2 regions of the Rhizobium sp. P43 genome follow, and region 1 is predicted to be linked to the other one. Evidence: riboswitches for the same ligand, from Rfam matches in the RefSeq annotation. Region 1 holds a riboswitch; the other holds the start of a gene.
The links. Region 1 has a riboswitch for thiamine pyrophosphate ahead of thiB (thiamine ABC transporter substrate binding subunit). Riboswitches for the same ligand answer to the same signal wherever they lie in the genome.
Positions count from the first base shown of each region.

Region 2: linked by a shared signal. The riboswitch ahead of thiD (bifunctional hydroxymethylpyrimidine kinase/phosphomethylpyrimidine kinase) and the one ahead of thiB (thiamine ABC transporter substrate binding subunit) in region 1 are both predicted to bind thiamine pyrophosphate.

Region 1 is NZ_CM161539.1:3,832,581-3,842,208, forward strand. It holds gene AC1PUL_RS19075 (AAA family ATPase) at 1-227, opposite strand, end outside; gene AC1PUL_RS19080 (cold-shock protein) at 583-864, shown strand; gene AC1PUL_RS19085 (hypothetical protein) at 828-965, shown strand; partial or broken gene AC1PUL_RS19090 (thiamine diphosphokinase) at 1,084-1,738, shown strand; gene AC1PUL_RS19095 (ABC-F family ATP-binding cassette domain-containing protein) at 1,743-3,575, shown strand; gene AC1PUL_RS19100 (ABC transporter ATP-binding protein/permease) at 3,582-5,372, opposite strand; TPP riboswitch at 5,497-5,611, shown strand; gene thiB (thiamine ABC transporter substrate binding subunit) at 5,706-6,677, shown strand; gene thiP (thiamine/thiamine pyrophosphate ABC transporter permease) at 6,684-8,339, shown strand; gene AC1PUL_RS19115 (thiamine ABC transporter ATP-binding protein) at 8,332-9,075, shown strand; gene AC1PUL_RS19120 (M48 family metalloprotease) at 9,326-9,628, shown strand, end outside.
Region 2 is NZ_CM161539.1:3,249,131-3,258,758, forward strand. It holds gene ubiB (2-polyprenylphenol 6-hydroxylase) at 1-540, shown strand, start outside; gene AC1PUL_RS16235 (sensor histidine kinase) at 649-2,136, shown strand; gene AC1PUL_RS16240 (response regulator) at 2,139-2,576, shown strand; gene AC1PUL_RS16245 (histidine kinase dimerization/phosphoacceptor domain -containing protein) at 2,590-3,630, shown strand; gene coaBC (bifunctional phosphopantothenoylcysteine decarboxylase/phosphopantothenate--cysteine ligase CoaBC) at 3,720-4,934, shown strand; gene AC1PUL_RS16255 (MmcQ/YjbR family DNA-binding protein) at 4,931-5,284, shown strand; gene AC1PUL_RS16260 (class II glutamine amidotransferase) at 5,294-6,121, opposite strand; gene AC1PUL_RS16265 (pirin family protein) at 6,362-7,273, shown strand; gene thiD (bifunctional hydroxymethylpyrimidine kinase/phosphomethylpyrimidine kinase) at 7,355-8,182, opposite strand; TPP riboswitch at 8,236-8,332, opposite strand; gene AC1PUL_RS16275 (HAD-IA family hydrolase) at 8,462-9,136, shown strand; gene AC1PUL_RS16280 (peptide chain release factor 3) at 9,193-9,628, opposite strand, start outside.

The DNA.
Region 1 (9,628 bases):
GAAACGGCGTCATATTCGTAGAGCCCCTGCTGCGCCTTCGTGGTTGATTTGACATTCCATTCGAGCATGTCGAGACCGAGCGCGGCTGCGACCTGGCGCGCCAGTTCCGTCTTGCCGGTTCCCGGCTCTCCCTTGACGAGCAGGGGCCGTTCCAGGCGGATGGCCGCATTGACGGCGACCATCAGATCCTTGTCGGCCACATAGTCGGCGGTTCCGGTAAACTGCATGATGTCTCGACCTCTTCCTTGACCGGGCTGAAACCTAGTCAGAGGACCATTCCCGCGCAAGTGAAGCAGACAGTTTCCCTGATCCGGGCAGATAAAGCTTGTGTTTTTGCCCCATTCTGACAACGTGAATTCACGAAAGCTGATGCGTGCCTTGTTGCAAATGCCCATTCCGCGAGGTCGGAACATCGGGCGCCGGGCATCACCGACCTTCCCACGACCAAGACTTCGCAGGCCGAACGATCGGTTTGGCCGCTATGGCCAGCCGTTTGCAAGGCCACACCGTCCCACAGATTCTTTCGGCCATGTCGCGCCGGAAGGCTTTCCCGATCGCAGCATCCCACTGCAGGAGACAGCATTGACCAGACACATCTACTCGATCGGCGACCTGCTCGTCCTCAAGGAAGGCCCAGTCCGCCTGGCCCGCAGCACTGGTACCTGCAAGGTGCTGGCGACGCTGCCTGAAACGGCAGGAAGCAGGCAGTACCGCGTGCGTTTCGAAAACGAGAGTTTCGACCGCTGCATCGCCGAAGGCGACATCGACCCAAGCCGCAGCAAGGCATCCGCCCGGGCACCGGCCACTCCGAAAAAGGAAAGCACATCATGGCTAAAGGCCAGCAGCGTTCGAACCGCGAAGTAAGAAAACCGAAGCAGGACAAGCCGAAGCCCTCCACGGCTCCGGTGTCGAGCTTCACCACCCAGATCAAGAATGCCGAGGCCGCTTCGCCCAAGAAGCGCTGACCCGGGGGCGTGGCGGTCTCATCGCAGTCCGCCATCCCGCCCCTGGATCGTTCGAACCTCCTGAATGCCCACGCTTTCGCCTTTCCCTTTTTGCCGAAGATGCGGTATGGGCAGGCGCATGAACGCGACCTCCTTCACTCTCCTGCTCGGCGGCAATCTGACCGTCACGGATCGCCTGCGGGCATTGACGCAGGGCAGCCGTGTGATCGCGGCCGATAGCGGTATGCGTCATGCCGTCGGTCTTGGCCTGACGCCTGAGCTTTGGGTCGGCGATTTCGACAGCAGCGACACCGCCCTGATCGACCGTTTCCCGTCGGTCGAACGCCGCACCTATCCGGCTGCGAAGGCCGTCACCGATGGTGAGATCGCGGTTGCCGAGGCCATCGCCCGCGGTGCAACCCGTCTCATCCTTGCCGGTGCGCTTGCCGGCGAACGCTCCGACCACGCCCTCCAGCACTATCTGAACGCGCTCGGCCTTGTCGAAGACGGTTATGAGGTGGTGCTCACTTCGGGCGAGGAAGAGGCCTATCCGTTTTCGGAGGAAAGCGAACTGGCGCTTGAGCTTCCCGGCAGGAGCGCTCTTTTCCGTGCTTGGCTTTACGGCGCTTGAGGGCCTGACGATCCGCAATGCACGCTATCCGCTGCAGGATTTCAAACTGCCCTTCGGATCGTCGCGCACCATATCCAACATCGCCGAGGGGCCGATCTCGGTCTCGCTTTCCCGTGGCCGGGCCATGTTGCTCGCCCGCCCCTATGACCTTTACGGAGCCTGATGCCTTGGCGCCTCCCATTCTGAAACTCGACGATATCCATCTTTCCTTCGGCGGAACGCCGCTTCTGGCCGGCGCCGGCCTGCAGGTCGAACCCGGCGACCGGATCTGCCTTGTCGGCCGCAATGGTTCGGGCAAGTCGACGCTGATGAAGATCGCGGCGGGCCTGGTGGAAGCCCAGTCGGGCGAGGTCTTCCGTCATCCGGCCTCGACGATCCGCTATCTGGAGCAGGCCCCTGATTTCGCCGGCTTCATGACCGTCCAGGCCTATGCCGAGGCTGGTCTTGGACCAGGAGACGATCCCTACCGCGTCACCTATCTGCTCGAACATCTCGGGCTGACCGGACAGGAAGATCCGACCCGTCTCTCCGGCGGGGAAGCGCGCCGTGCGGCCCTTGCCCGGGTGCTTGCGCCCGAGCCTGACATCCTGATGCTCGACGAGCCGACCAACCATCTCGACCTGCCGACGATCGAATGGCTGGAAGGTGAATTGTCAAAGAGCCGCAGCGCGCTCGTCCTGATTTCCCACGACCGCCGCTTCCTTGAGAAGATCTCGACCGCCACCGTCTGGCTCGATCGCGGCCAGTCGCGCCGGCTGAACCGGGGCTTTGCCCATTTCGAGGAATGGCGCGACCAGGTGCTGGAAGAAGAGGAAATCGAGCAGCACAAGCTCGGTCGCCAGATCGAACGCGAAGAACACTGGCTGCGCTATGGTGTCACCGCGCGGCGCAAGCGCAACATGCGCCGCCTCGGTAATCTCCAGGCGCTGCGCGCCAATTATCGGGGCCACAAGGGACCCCAGGGCACGATCCAGGCCTCGGTGACCGAGGGCAAGGAAAGCGGCAAGCTCGTCATTGAGGCCGACAAGATCGCCAAGACCTATGGCGATCGCGCCATCGTCGCACCCTTTTCGATCCGCGTTCACCGAGGCGACTGCATCGGTCTGATCGGCCCGAACGGAGCCGGCAAGACGACGCTCCTGAAGATGCTGACCGGTCAGCTGGAACCCGACGACGGCGTGGTGAAGCTTGGCACCAATCTGGAGATTGCGGTTCTCGACCAGAAGCGCGAGGACTTGAACCCCGATGACACGCTGGCCCATTACCTGACCGACGGTCGCGGCGAGAATCTTCTGGTCAATGGTGAGCAGAAGCATGTCACCGGCTACATGAAGGACTTCCTCTTCCAGCCGGAACAGGCCCGCACGCCGATCCGCAACCTCTCGGGCGGCGAGCGCGCCCGCCTGATGCTGGCGCGGATGATGGCCAAGCCCTCGAACCTCCTGATCCTCGACGAGCCGACCAACGACCTCGACATCGAGACGCTCGATCTGCTGCAGGAAATCGTTGCCGGCTATTCCGGCACCGTCATCCTGGTCAGCCACGACCGTGACTTCCTCGACCGCACGGTGACCTCGACGATCGCGCCGGCCAATCCGGACGCACCCGATGGTCGCTGGATCGAATATGCCGGCGGTTATTCCGACATGCTGGCGCAGCGCAAGGGCGTCGAGGACGAGCGCAAGCGGGTCGAAAAGGCCGAGAAGGCAAAGGCCCAGGAAGCATCAGGCGGCAAGCCCGCCGAGGCCGGCTCGAAGGGCAAGGGCAAACTCTCCTTCAAGCAGAAGTTCGCGCTCGAAAACCTGCCGAAAGAAATGGAAAAGGCCGAGAGGGAAATCGCGGCCCGCGAAGCCAAGATGGCCGATCCCAACCTCTTCACCAAGGACCCGGCGACCTTCAACAAGCTCGCCGCCGAAATGGAAAAGCTGCGCGCCGATATCACCCGTATGGAAGAGGAATGGCTGGAACTCGAGATGCTGCGCGAGGAACTGGAGGGCTGATTGCCCTCATGTGATCGCATCGGGCGAAGGCACGCCTGATTTCTCAAGGTGAACAGCCCTCGCCCCCGTCGCATTGGCAAAGGCAAGCGACCGGCCGAGATAGATGAGCGTTGTCTCGGCCAAATCCGTAGCCAGAATTTTCGTGAGCCGGCTTTCGGTTTCCGGCTCCAGCCCTTCCAGCACATCCTGCATCACCAGCCAGCGGGGCTTCCTCAGCAGGATATTGGCGAAAGCCAGCGCCATCTGCTGATCCTTGTCGAGAATCCTCTCCCAGCGTGCCTTTTCATCGAGACGGCGAGAAAATTCGCCAAGCCCGACCGTCTGCAGGGCCGAAACGAGAGCTGCATCATCGACGGTGGCAGAGAGCGACGGATAGGTGAGAAGGCTGCGCAAACGGCCTTCGGGCAGATAACTTGCCTGCGGCACGAAGACGAGTTCGTCCTCCGGCAGCAGGATGCGTCCTTCGCCGAAAGGCCAGAGCCCGGCCATGGCGTGGAAGAGCAGCTTGCGATTGACGCCCTGGTCGCCATTGACCATCACGCGATCGCCGGCAGAAATCATCACATCCCTTTCCTTGAGATGGAAAGCACTTTCGCAGGCATCGCCGTTGACGCGAACGCAGATCTCGAGGTTCTCCAGCCGCAGCGTCCCATCCTCGCTCCGCGCAAGCGTCAACCGCCCGCTGCCGCCCTCGTTGTCGTTCATCGTGGTCAGGGCGGCTCGGAGCACCGTAACGCGCATCAGGGCCGCCCGCCAATCGGCAATGGCCCCGAAATTGTCGACATACCAGCGCAGCGCCGAATAGACCTGGGTGAAGGCGGCAGCTGCCATCATCAGGCCACCGAAGGAAATGGTGCCGGCAAAATAGGCCGGTGAGGCGATCAGGATCGGCACGATGATCGCAAGCCATCCGAAGCCGGCCGTCACCCAGGTGAGATTGGTGAGCGCCAATGCCAGATGGCGGATCGACATCAGCACCCCATCAAGCGAATCATGGATATGCTGCCGCTCGGTCGCCTCACCGCGCGTGACGGCGATCGCCTCGAGGTTCTCGTTGGCGCGCATCAGCGAAAAGCGCAGATCCGCCTCGCGGGCATAGCGATCGGCATTCAGCCGCGACAGCTTGCGCCCCACCAATTGGCTGAGCAGCGATGCGGCGAGCGCATAGATGAGCGCACCCCAGACCATGTAGCCCGGGATCTGGAAGCTCCAGTCGCCGATCTTGAAGGTGAACTCGCTGGACAGGCCCCAGAGGACCCCGATGAAGCTGACGAGCAGGATCGTGGCATTGAACAACCCGATCGACAGTGAGGTCGTCATTTCGGCAAGCTTGCGCGCATCCTCGTGAAGGCGCTGGTCCGGATTGACGCCAAGCGCGCTCGACACCGAAAGCCTGTAGGCCCGCGCGCCGTTTAGCCACTGATCCACGACGTCACGCGACAGGCCCTCGCGCATGTAGAGCGCTGTCATCTGGTTCAGCCAGGCCTGCACGACATTCAGCACCAGCAGCACACCGGCAATGATCGCGAAGTTGCGGAGTTCCGTCAGAAACGCCGGCAGGTCGCGGCGTTCGAGCGCGTTGTAGAAGGGGGCGTTCCAGTGGTTGAGCTGGACGGTGCCGTAGACGGTGGCGAGGATCACGACCACAAGCGCAAAGGCAAAGCCGAGAATGCGATTGCGGGCATCGGACTTCCAGAAACTGTCCAGCGCCATGGCCAACTGACGGCTGAAACTGGCCTCGACCTCGGCAACGACGCGGTCCGTTTCACTTATGCCCTTCAACTGCAAGCCTGCCATGCGCACCGGTTCTCACTTATCCCGATACATTTGTAACACAGGCAACGTGTCAGTTTCCCCATGCCTGCGGCGATGCGGTCAATTGTCCCACCTTGCGCTCTGCAAAGCGGCGCGCTATCTCAAGGCTGCTCTAACGGGGTGCCTTCCGATCTCCAACGATCGGAATGCTGAGAGGCGTCAGCCAACCCGCGGAACCTGATCCGGTTAACACCGGCGGAGGGATTAGACGCGTCGATCGCAAAGCGCCCTATCCCGACAGTTATGATGATGAAGGAGGAGGGCGCCATGCGACCCACAACTGTTTCCATGTTTATCGGCGGCGTCGCAGCTGCCATGATCGGCTTCGTCTCGCCGGCCCTCGCCGAAGGCAAGACGCTGACCGTCTACACCTATGAGAGCTTCGTCTCGGAATGGGGTCCCGGCCCCAAGGTCAAGGAAGCCTTCGAGAAGACCTGCAACTGCACCGTCAACTTCGTCGGCGTCGCTGATGGCGTGGCGCTTCTGACGCGCCTGAAGCTCGAAGGCGAGACCTCGAAGGCCGACGTCGTTCTCGGGCTCGACACCAATCTCGTCGAGGAAGCCAAGCAGACCGGTCTCTTCGAAGCGCATGGCGTGGATGCCTCGGCTGTGAAGGTGCCGGGCGGCTTCAGCGACGATGTCTTCCTGCCCTATGACTACGGCCACTTCGCCGTGATCTATGACACCGAGACGATCAAGACCCCGCCGACGAGCCTCAAGGAACTGGTCGAGGGCGATCCGGCCCAGAAGATCGTCATCCAGGATCCGCGCACTTCGACGCCGGGGCTTGGCCTGCTGCTCTGGGTCAAGTCGGTCTATGGTGACAAGGCGCCGGAAGCCTGGGCCAAGCTCAAGGACCGCGTCCTGACCGTCACCCCCGGCTGGTCGGAAGCATACGGCCTGTTCACCAAGGGCGAAGCGCCGATGGTCCTCTCCTACACCACCTCGCCGGCCTACCACATGGTCGCCGAGGAAACCGACCGCTACCAGGCTGCCGAATTCTCCGAAGGGCATTACATCCAGATCGAGGTCGCCGGCCTTCTGAAGAACGCGCCGGAAAAGGCGCTCGCCCGCCAGTTCCTCGCCTTCATGCTTGAGCCCGGTTTCCAGGACACCATCCCGACCAACAACTGGATGATGCCGGTCGCCGCCACGTCCGAGCCTCTGCCAGAGGCCTTCGGCAAGCTCGTGCAGCCGAAGACCACCTTCCTGATGGACCCGGCCGAAGTCGCCGCGAACCGGCAGGCCTGGATCGACGAGTGGCTGAAAGCCATGACGCTGAAGTAAGACCGGATGCTCCGTCCGCTTCACCAGTCGAGACGCCAGAGGCTGCCCGCATTCGCGGGCGGCCTTTTCGTTTTGCTGGTGGTGGCGGGCTTTGTCGGCGTGGCGCTTGCAGCGCTGCTGGTGGGCCGGCTTTCCGGCGGTCTTCTGTCGGCCTTTGCTGATCCGGTCGTGCGGTCGGTGCTCTCCTTCACCCTCTGGCAGGCCTTCCTGTCGACGGTCATCTCCGTCGGCCTTGCCCTACCCGTTGCCAGCGCGCTGGCCAGACAGCCGGATTTCCCCGGTCGAATCTGGCTGATCCGCCTGATGGCCGTGCCAATGGGTCTGCCCGTTCTGATCGGCGCGCTCGGCCTGATCGGCATCTTCGGACGAAGCGGCATCGTCAATGATGCGCTGAGTTCTCTCGGTCTCTCCCAGCCGATCTCGATCTACGGGCTGACCGGCATCCTCGTCGCCCATGTCTTCTTCAACCTGCCGCTCGCGACACGGCTCATGCTGTCTGCACTCGAACGGGTGCCGGCGGAATACTGGCGGATGTCGGCGAGCCTCGGCCTTTCGCCACTCTCCACCTTCCGCTTCATCGAATGGCCAGTGCTCGCACGCGTCATTCCAGGCGCGGCAGGCCTGATCTTCATGCTCTGCGTCACGAGTTTCACGCTTGTTCTGGTCTTTGGCGGCGGACCGGCCGCAACCACGATCGAGGTCGCCATCTATCAGGCGCTGCGCTTCGACTTTAACCCCGAACGCGCCGTCTCGCTGGCCCTCCTGCAGATCACCGTCACGGCTGTCATCCTCGCAGCCTTGAGCCTTCTGCCCGCTGCCTCCGACACAGGCGTGACCAGCGGTCGCCGCTATCAGCGCTTCGATGGAAAGCGACCGCTGGTGCGTCTTGTGGATGGCTTGCTGCTTCTCCTGGCCGGTCTCTTCCTCGTCTTGCCGCTGGGCCAGGTGGTCGTGTCGGGGCTGCAGGCCGATCTCGGGCGGCTCATCTCCCAAGCCACCTTTCATCGAGCAGCCCTGACCAGCCTCGCCGTGGCGCTCGCGGCAGGCCTGCTTGCCGTCCTCCTCGCCTATGGCGCCGTGGCAGCGAGAACCGAGATCGCAACGATGCAAAACCGTCACGCCGGCAGTCGCATCTTCTCCATCGCGCTGGCCGCTGCCTCGTCGCTGGTCCTGCTCGTCCCGACCAGCGTCCTCGCCACCGGCTGGTTCCTGGCCTTGAGGTCGCGCGGCGACGTCGCCAGCTTTGCGCCCTTCGTGGTTGCCGGTATCAACGCATTGATGGCCCTGCCCTTTGCCGTCCGCGTGCTGGAGCCGGCCTATCGCGAGCATCGTGACCGCACCGCGCGCCTTTCTGAAAGTCTCGGCCTGTCTGTCGGGCAGCGCCTGCGCCGCATCGATTGGCCGGTCCTGAAGCGCCCTCTGTTGATGGCGCTTGCCTTTGCCATGGCCCTGTCGCTCGGCGATCTCGGCGCCGTCGCCCTGTTTGGATCGGAAAACATCTCGACCATGCCCGCCCTCATCTATGCCCAGATGGGCAGTTATCGCAGTACGGACGCCGATGGACTGGCCTTGCTCCTTGGTGTCGTCTGCCTGGCCCTTGCCCTGATCGGCGCTCCGGGACCACAGAAAAACGGTGATCAGCGGGAGAGACGCGATGCGTGAGAGAGATTTGAGCGCGATCCGCCTTGAAGATGCGCGCCTGACGCTCGGCAATCGCAGCTTCCATTTCGATTGTGCTTTCGACAGCGGGGGTATCACGGCCATTGTCGGCCCCTCTGGCTCGGGCAAGTCGACCCTGCTCAACCTCGTCTCAGGTTTCGAACAGCCGATATCCGGCCGCATCGAGATCGCGGGCGAGGATGTGACGGGTCTTGCTCCGGCGGAGCGGCCTGTCTCGCTGGTCTTCCAGGACAACAACCTGTTTTCGCATCTCGATCTCTTCACCAATATCGGGCTCGGCATCCATCCTGCGCTGCGGCTGACGCCAGGCGATCGCAAGGCGATCTCCGATGCTCTCGCCCGAGTCGGACTTCCCGGCTACGAGCGACGGCTTCCTGGGTCGCTGTCCGGCGGAGAACGGCAAAGGGCGGCCTTCGCCCGGGCGCTGGTTCGCAGACGTCCAGTGCTGCTGCTCGATGAGCCCTTTGCAGCGCTCGATCCGGGCTTGCGGGCTGCCATGGTGGAGCTTCTGGCCGATCTCCATGCGGAAACCGGATCCACGATCCTTCTCGTCACCCATGACCCACGCGACGTCGTGCGGCTCGCCGATCACGTCCTCTTTATCGATGACGGGCAGGTGCTTGTGCAGGCGCCCAAGGCGCAGTTTCTCGCAACAACGGACGTAAAACCGGTCCGCGACTTCCTCGGCGACACGGTTTTTGCAGGCAAATCGCCTTAATTTGGTCGTCCCCACCTGCCATGCGCGTAAGGAATGGTTGTTCCTTCGGCAGGACCATTGGTCATTTCCGTCGGCATGACTATCTTCTGGAGAATGCGGCGATTCCGCATTATGTGAAGCGCTGCCGGATCGTCATGAGGTGATCGTGGCAGATGGCAATTGGATGCTGCAACCCGATGTTCTGCCACACCGGCGAGATCGGAGCACAGCGTGAAGGGGCAGGATGCAGTTTTTGAGCCGGAACAGCGCGATGACTGCCGATCGAGATCGGTGGCGCCGGCCTGCAAGGCTCGCGTCGAGCGTTGCTGTGCTGATCTCGGCCGGGCTTGTGCTTTCCTCCTGCCAGTCGCTCTTCGAACAGGCCTATGAGCCCTCGGTCGCGCCCTCCAGCAATCCGCAGATCGTTGACGAGGTGCAGAAGGGTGACCCGCGCGCCCAGATGGGTGCGCGCGAGCATCCGCGCATCGTTGCTTCCTATGGCGGGGAATATTCCGACGCCAAGACCGAACGCCTCGTCGCTCGCATTGCCGGCGCGCTGACGGCGGTGTCGGAA
Region 2 (9,628 bases), 580 kb from region 1:
GGCTACGTGCCGTCGCACCACAATGTCGCGAGCTTCGCCCAGGCGATCCGCGCGATCGGCGAGCCGATCCACGGGCAGCCGGCCGAGACCATTTCCATGGGCAAGCTGCTGACGCTGCTGTTCGAAGTCACCGAGATCTTCGACATGCAGACGCGCCCGGAACTGGTGATGCTGCAGAAGACGATGGTGGTCGTCGAGGGTGTTTCGCGCATTCTCAATCCACGCTTCAACATGTGGAAAGCCGCCGAGCCGGTCGTTTCGAATTGGATCCGCGACAATCTTGGACCGAAGCGGATTGCAGCCGATCTCAAGGATGGCGCCCGAGCGGCACTCCGGCTCGCCGAAGCCCTGCCGGAGATCGCCGCCAAGACCGAGAAGCTGCATGGCGAGATCATGCGCATGAGCGAGGAAGGCCTGCGCTTCGATGCCGACACCGCCGAGCGGATCGGGCGGGCTGAAGCCCGGCACACGCGGCTTGGCCGGGTGGCGCTCTGGGTGATTGCTGCGGCAGCCGTGGTCATCGCCTTCCAGATTTCTTAGTCACACCAGGTCAGCGAGAAATCTAATTCTCCGGATCTTTTGATGGAACAAACCAGCAGACGCCGCGTTTGAACGACAACACGCGCTTTTTGTTCCGTCTGGAGTGATATGTCTGCCACCCAAACCGGCTTCGTCCGGTCCACGCTGCTCTTCCTCCTGGTCGGCACCGCGATCCTCGTCGGCATCATCGTCGCGACCTTCGGGCTCGTCGAGCGGACACGTGCGACTTTCGATTACATCCTGGAAGAGCGCACCATCCGGCGCATGGCAGCCGATCTGATGCAGAAGCTGACGGACGCCGAAACGGGTCAGCGCGGCTTCGTCATCACGCGCAACGAGTTGTTCCTTGAACCCTATGAAGCCGCCGTCGGCGAAATCCGTGAAGAAGTGGATAGGCTCGCGGCTGGAGTAGCCGAGCGCCCCGCCAAGGCAGCGCAGATGGGCCGATTGCAGGACCTCATCCGCAGCAAGCTTTCCGAAATGGGTCAGGCGATCAATCTCGTGGGCAGCGGCGAGCAGGATCAGGCCATCGCGTTGATTCAAAGCGATATTGGTCGCGCTTTGATGGACGACATTCGTGCCACGCTCGATCAGTTCAAGGAACTCTCAGACGCGAATGTTGAGCGAGGCACCGAGGCGCAGATCAGCGCGTCACAGCAGCTCCAGTGGATCACGGTAGGTGGTGGCATTGCCATCATCGCCGTCATGAGTGGCGCCATCCTTGTCGTGGCCCAGCATGTGCGGGCGCTTGCAGCCTCTCAGCGCGAGGTGGAGGTGTTGAACCAGGGCCTTGAGGCCCGCGTGGCCGAACGCACCGAAGATCTGATGCAGGCGAACCAGGAAATCCAGCGTTTTGCCTATATCGTCACGCATGATCTGAGAGCGCCGCTCGTCAACATCATGGGTTTTACTGCAGAGCTGGATGCCTCTCTAAAAGCCTTGCAGGCTTATGTGCTGAACGACGGCAAGCCTGTGTCGGAGGACGAGATCCGCGAGGCGCGCCTGGCCGCTTCGGAAGATCTGCCGGAGGCGATCGGCTTCATCCGCTCCTCCACCAAGAAGATGGATGGTCTGATCAATGCGATCCTGAAGATTTCGCGGGACGGGCGACGTCAGTTGAAGCCTGAAATCGTCGAGTTGCAGCCCCTGCTGGAGACCATCACCAACAGCGTCTATCACCAGATCAGCGAAAGCGACGGGCAAATCCATCTCGACATCAAGGCGCCACGGCTGAACGCGGATCGTCTCTCGGTCGAACAGATCCTCGGCAATCTCTTCGACAATGCGATCAAATACAAAGATCCCCACCGGCCCCTGACTCTGGCTGTCCGCACCGCGCCCGAAGGGCGTCACATGGTGCGGATCGAGGTCGAGGACAACGGCCGAGGTATTGCAGAACAGGACCACGAACGCGTCTTTGAGCTCTTCCGCCGCTCCGGTCAGCAAGATCAGTCGGGCGAAGGTATTGGGCTCGCCCATGTCCGCTCGCTGGCACGGAACCTTGGAGGGGAGATCACCGTTAGATCCCGTTTGGGAGAGGGATCGACCTTCGTACTGCGACTGCCATCAGATTTGTCACGCCTGGTACGGAGTTGAATATGAAAGCCGTGGGTAAAGAAGTCACCATCATCATGGTCGAAGACGACGAGGGACATGCTCGTCTGATCGAAAAGAACGTGCGCCGCGCCGGCGTCAGCAACGAGATTGTGCCGTTCACCAACGGCACGGATGCCCTCGACTACGTGCTGGGCAAGGATCGCAGCGGCAAGGTTTCAGAAGACCGCTATCTGCTGATCCTGCTCGACCTCAATCTGCCCGACATGTCGGGCACCGATATTCTTGATCAGATTAAATCCAATCCGCACACGCGACGGCTCCCGGTCGTCATCCTGACCACCACGGATGACGAACGCGAAATCCAGCGCTGCTACGATCTCGGGGCCAATGTCTATATTACCAAACCTGTCGATTACGACAATTTCGCCAATGCCATTCGCCAGCTCGGACTGTTCTTTTCCGTCATGCAGATCCCCTGACGGCGACAGGGCGATGAGCTTCACCGTTCTCTATATCGACGACGATGCCGCCATAGCCCGGCTGGTGCAAAAGCATATGGCACGGCTTGGCCACGCGGTGTCGCATGCCGAGACCGCCGAGGACGCACTCGATCTCCTGAAAACGGCAGAGTTCCATGTCGTGGTGCTCGATCATTACCTGCGCCAGACCACCGGCCATGACGTGATGGCGCGGATGCGCGAGGCAGAGATCGACGTTCCCGTTGTCTATGTGACCGGTTCCAATGAGGCGCAGGTGGCGATTGAGGCGATCAAGGCGGGTGCTGCCGATTACGTCATCAAGACGGTCAGCGACGATTTCCTGTCGCTCTTGTCCAGTGCGATCGAGCAGACCGTTGCCAATGCCCAGTTGCGGGCGGCGAAGGCCCGTGCCGATGAGGAAATCCGGCTCGGCAAGGAGCGGGCTGAGGCGCTGCTGGCCGAGGTGAACCACCGCGTCGCAAATTCGCTGGCTCTGGTGGCAAGCCTGTTGAGGCTACAGATCTCCGGCGCCCGAAGCGACGAAGTGAAGGCGGAACTGGCGGAGACCCAGGCTCGCATCACGGCGATCGCTGGCATGCATCGCAGTCTCTACACCTCCGACGACGTCAGTCGTGTGGAGCTCGACCGTTATCTCAACCGTCTCACCGCCGAGCTCTCCAGCTCGCTGCACAGTGCCGAAAGGCCGGTGCGTCTGCTGTTTGATGCCGATCCGATCTCCCTCAGCGCCGACAAGGCGGTTTCGGTCGGCATGATCGTCACTGAACTCGTGACCAATGCCTTCAAATATGCCTATGCGCCGGGTCAGGCCGGCGACATCCGAGTATCCCTCAGGACAACCGATGACGGCGAAGCCGTTCTTCAGGTCGAGGATGACGGCGTAGGCATCGATCCGCAGGGTGCGCCAAAGGGGACCGGCCTCGGGAGCCGGATCGTCAAATCCATGGCCTCGACGCTGGGCGAAGGCTTGCGCTATCTCGAAGGCACGCAAGGTACCGTCGCTGAGGTCCCGCTCAAGCTCGATAGCGAGATCTGACCCAGGCCGTTTACCAGTCCCCGTCTCGATGATTTGCCAGCGACCGGAATTGCGCTAGGGTCGCGGCCGCAGAGAAAGGGTTGTACTTCATGAGCTTGGCCGGAAAGCGCATTTTGCTTGTCATCGCGGGTGGCATCGCCGCCTACAAGAGCCTCGACCTCATCCGCAGGCTTCGGGAACGCGGCGCGTGCGTGCGGCCGATCATGACGCGCGGGGCGCAGGAATTCGTAACGCCGCTTGCGGTGGGCGCGCTCTCCGCAAGCCATGTCTATACCGAGCTCTTTTCCCGCGAGGACGAGCAGGATGTCGGCCATATCCGGCTGGCGCGGGAATGTGACCTGGTGCTGGTCGCCCCTGCCACCGCCGATCTGATGGCGAAGATGGCGAACGGGCTTGCAGACGATTTGGCATCGACCGTGCTTCTGGCGACGGACCGGCCCGTGCTGATTGCGCCGGCCATGAACCCCAAAATGTGGGCGCATCCAGCCACCCAGCGTAACTTCGCCGTGCTCCAGCGCGACGGCATTCATGCCATCGGACCGATGGAAGGCGAGATGGCCGAAAGTGGTGAACGCGGGCGCGGACGCATGGCCGAGCCGCTGGAGATTGCCGCGCGCGTCGAAGACATACTCTCCGGACCCAAGCCGCTGGCCGGGATGAAGGCGATTGTGACCTCGGGGCCGACGCATGAACCGATCGATCCGGTGCGCTACATCGCCAACCGCTCATCGGGCAAGCAGGGCCATGCGATCGCAGCCGCCCTTGCGCGGCTCGGCGCTGATGTGACGCTGGTCTCCGGCCCCGTGACGATTGCCGATCCAGCCGGTGTGAACACGCAGCATGTGGAGCGGGCCGAGGAGATGCGCGATGCGGTTCTTTCTGCACTTCCTGCCGATATTGCGGTCATGGTCGCCGCGGTCGCAGACTGGCGGGTCGCCTCATCGGCGGAACAGAAGATCAAGAAACAGCCCGGCGAAGCCCCGGCACCATTACATCTGACTGAAAACCCCGACATTCTGAAAACCGTGGGTCATCATGCTGAGCGTCCGCGTCTCGTCGTCGGTTTTGCCGCCGAGACTGAAAATGTCGAGCAGAACGGCCGGACAAAGCTCGATCGCAAGGGCGCCGACCTGATCGTAGCCAATGACGTCTCGCCGGAGACCGGAATCATGGGCGGCGACCGCAACCGGGTGAAGCTGATTTCCCGCGACGGCATCGAAGCCTGGCCGGACCTTTCCAAGGACGAGGTGGCCGAGCGGCTGGCGCTCTGGATCGCGACACAGATGGGCGGAACCGGCGCATGAGCCTGTTTGAACGCTCCAGCTTCGATGCTTTCGTCCGGGAGTTCGCCGGCACCACGCTCGTCGATCAGTGGGACGCCCGTGTCGCCAAGGTGGGGAATAAGGTCTTCGCACTGCTGACCGACAGTGAAAAACGCCTTTGCTTCAAGGTCAGTGAAGAAAGCTTCGAGATCCTGACGTCACTTGCGGGCGTTTCGCAGGCCCCCTATTTCGCCAAGCGCAAATGGGTGACCGTCGAGCCCAACAGTGAACTTGGCCAGGCCGATCTGCAGGAATATCTCACGCGCTCTTATCGCACAGTCAGTGCTTCTCTGACACGCAAGCTGCGTGCTGAACTCGGAATCGCTGATTAGGAAGCTTGCTCAGACCGCAGCCAAGGCTGGCTGACGCACCTGTTCGACCCGCATTCGATCAACCTCGGGCTTGAACTCGGCTGCGTCCAGCCCCTTTTCGCTGAGGATCACCGCGCTGCCTGCGGGGATCTCCACCCAGGTGTCCGTCTCGTCGTTCAGCGGCTCTGAGACGAGGCAGAAGCTGCCCTTCGGGCCCATGGGTGCCGCAAACAGCGTCGGCGCGTGTTCATCCGTCGAGTAGCGCACGGCATACAGCGTCTTTCCGTCGGAGAAGGCCGCCGTCATGCGGATGCGCGCCGAACCGGTCAGATGCAGGCTGATCTGCTCGACGAAACCCACAGCCTCGCTCATCGCCGCCAGCGGTCGTTCGCGCAGACCGAACTGCAGCGCCAGCAGGAACAGCAGCTCGCTGTCGGTCGTGCCGACACGGGCATGGAAATGCTCGTCGTCCAGCATGCCTTCCATGGGTCGGCGGATGCGGTCGAAATTGTCGATCTGGCCATTGTGCATGAAGGACCAGGTGCCCTGCACGAAGGGATGGCAGTTGTCGCGGCGGGTCGCGCCATGGGTAGCGGCGCGGACATGGGCGAGGAAGAGTGGCGAGCGGATCTGGCTTGCGAGGCTTTTCAGATTGCAGTCAGACCAGGCGGGCAGAACATCGCGGAAGCGGCCGGGCTCGGGACGGTCACCATACCAGGCGAGACCGAAGCCATCGCCGTTGGTCGCCGTCTTGGCGCGGGTCGCACAATGGGATTGCTCGATCAGGGAATGCGCAGGCGAGGTGACAAGTTCTTCCAGGAAGATCGGAACACCGCGGTAAGCCACCCAACGACACATATGATTTTGCCCCAGTTCAATCGAACCGATTGCTGATCTTCAACAGTCTTCGCCCGATAGACTAATGATTTGCAAACATGAGCCCATTCATGACAAAATTTTGTCGGGCAGTGCAACATTTCTTGCGCGCCGGATTGGCGCAAATGTGAACACTGCGTTCTGACAGCCCCACCTGCGCGGCAGCGACCGCTCGCATATATTCCCGGGCAAGCAAGTCACTCGACCCAAGGAGATCCCCTGATGTCCATCCGTCCCGTCAAGCATGAGAGCCGCGCCACGCCGACCATGGAGGGCGCGGGCGTGAAGCTGCACCGCGTCTTCGGTTTCGGCGATCCCTCGATGACCGATCCCTTCCTGATGATGGACGACTTTCGTAATGACGAGCCGAGCGACTATCTGCGCGGCTTTCCCTGGCATCCGCATCGCGGCATCGAGACGATCACCTATGTGCTGGCCGGCACCGTCGAACATGGCGACAGTCTCGGCAATTACGGCATGCTGGGTGCCGGCGACCTGCAATGGATGACCGCCGGCAGCGGCATCCTGCACCAGGAAATGCCGAAGGGTGATTTCGCCGGCCGGATGCACGGCTTCCAGCTGTGGGCCAACCTGCCGTCTTCGCTGAAGATGACCAAGCCGCGTTACCAGGACATCAAGTCTGCCGACATCCCCATTGTCATCGATGACGACGGCACCGCCGTGCGCGTCATCTGCGGCGACTTCTGGGGCAAGAGCGGCCCGGTCGACGGCATTGCCGCCGAGCCCGTCTATCTCGACATCTCGGTGCCGCCGGGTAAGCGCAAGACCTTCCCGGTCGACACCTATCGCTCGGCCTTCGCCTATATCTTTGCCGGCTCCGGCTCGTTCCGCGATGCCTCCAAGCCCTTCGGCGTGAAGGTCGAGAAGGAATACATGGGCGAGGAGCTGAACATCCGCGACCTTTCCGGCAACCGGACGCTGGTCGTTTTCGACACCGGCGACGAGATTACCGTGCAGGCCGGCGACAAGGGCATCCGCTTCCTGCTCGTCACCGGCAAGCCGATCAAGGAGCCGGTCGCCTGGCATGGTCCGATCGTCATGAACACACGCGAAGAGCTGATGCAGGCGATGAAGGAGTTGCAGAACGGAACCTTTATCAAGGCCGATCATTAATCCCACGCAGTCAAGTTCACTTCAACCCGGCGTCTCCAGCGCCGGGTTTTCTTTTTTGTCTGCACTTCTCCGCCTTTGGCATCACGAAAGCGCGGGCTCCGCCCACATGGCATGGAAGTGGTGCACCGGGCCGTGTCCCGATCCGACCGTCAGCCTGCCGGAGGCCGCAACAGCCTCAGCCAGCCAGGCCTTTGCGATACTGACCGCTTCCTGCGGCTGCCTGCCCTTCGCAAGCTCCGCCGCCAGGGCGCTCGACAGCGAGCAGCCGGTTCCGTGGGTGTTGGACGTCTCGACGCGGCGGGCCTCGAACCAGCTGACCTGTCCATCCGCAACCAACACATCCGGGCTTTCTGCTCCGGAGAGATGTCCGCCCTTGACCAGCACGGCCTTCGGGCCGAGCGCTGTCAGCCGGACGGCCTGAGATTCCATGATGCGACGGTCCGATGCTTCCGGGTCGCCGAGCAGGGCCGCAGCCTCCGGCAGGTTCGGGGTGAGCAGGGTCGCCAGCGGCAGGAGTTGTAAGGTCAACGCCTCGACAGCATCGGGATCGAGAAGCGAGGCCCCACCCTTGGCGATCATCACCGGGTCGAGAACCACGGGAATGCCACGATGCGGCTTCAGCGCCTCCGCCACGGCTGAGGCAATCCCGGCATTGGCGATTATGCCAATCTTCACGGCATCGACCCTGATATCGGCAAAGACCATGCGGATCTGCTCGGCAACGAAATCCGGATCGAGCGGCACGACCGCCGAGACGCCCCTTGTATTTTGCGCCGTGAGCGCCGTGATGACCGCCATACCGTAGCAGCCCCGGGCCGAGAAAGCCTTGAGGTCGGCCTGGATGCCGGCGCCGCCGGACGGGTCCGAGCCGGCGATCGAGAGCACGTTGCGGATGGAGGTGGATGTCATGGCTGCTTCTCCCTTCTGGCGGAGAAGCGACTGGGCAGACGCGGAAAGCCCGACATGGCACCCAATCGACTCCCTCCGCCAGCATGATCTGGTTCAGGTTCAAAGGGTACTTCTCAGCCCGGCTTGCACCGGACGCCCCTGTCTCATGGCCGGGAGATTAGGCGAGAGCGGAGGGCCTGTCACCTGCCATCGGCCGCACTCCCGATTAAGTGTTTGCAGCCCTCTGCAAGAGGGGTTAGGGGACCGTGACGACGCGACCGACAGAGAGGACCCAAGACCTTGCATCACGCCCCCGACCGGCTCTTTGATCGCGCCTATGACGCCTTCCTCTTCGACATGGACGGCACGTTGCTCAACTCCATCGCCGCCGCCGAACGCGTCTGGAGCCGCTGGGCTCTCAAGCATGGCCTTGATCTGCAAGCCTTCCTGCCGACCATGCATGGCAAGCGGGGGATCGACACGATCAGCGCACTGAACCTGCCTGGCATCGATGTGGTCAAGGAAGCGCTGGAGATAGAGCGCGGCGAGATCGAGGATCTCGACGGCATTGTGCCGATCCCGGGCGCAATCGCCTTTCTGAACAGCCTACCGGCGGAGCGCTGGGCGATCGTGACATCTGCACCGTCGGCGCTTGCGCGTGCCCGCATCGGGGCGGCCGGCCTGCCGCAGCCGGTCAAGATCGTGACAGCCGAGGATGTGAAAGTCGGCAAACCGGATCCGGCCGGCTACCGGCTCGGCGCCGAGCGACTGGGTGTCGATCCGTCCCGCTGCCTGGTGTTCGAAGATGTGCTAGCTGGTGTGAAGGCCGGAGAAGCAGCGGGCGCCGATGTCGCGGTGATTACCGCGACCCATACGCATCCGCTTAAGACTGATCATCCGACGATTTCAAGCTATGAGCGCCTGCGGGTCGAGTTCACGTCCGCGCAGGCGCTTTGGATCAGACCGGCAGAATAACCACACACGTCAGGCTTTGCAGGGGCGGCGGTAAATCCGCCACCGCCCGCCAGGCCTCACGCCGCCTTGGCGACGTGATATTCCTTGATGGCGACCATCTTGATCGCCGGGTACCGCTCAGATTCATAACGCAGAGAGAACTGGTCCTGGGCCATGAAGACGGGGTCGCCGTCGAGATCGCGGCAGATGTCGCCACGGCGCTGGGTCATGAACTTTTCCAGATCATCCTTGTTCTCGGCCGAAATCCAGCGGCAGACGGAGAAGCGCGACATTTCGAAGGAGACCGGCAGGCCGTATTCGCCCTGGAGGCGTTCCTTCAACACGTCGAGCTGCAGCGCGCCGACGACGCCGACGATGGCTGGCGAGCCGTCTTCCGGCGAGAAGAGCTGCACGACGCCCTCTTCGGCCATCTGCTGCAGCGCTTCCTTCAGCTTCTTCGCCTTCATCGCATCTTCCAGCCGCACACGGCGCAGGATTTCCGGCGAGAAGTTC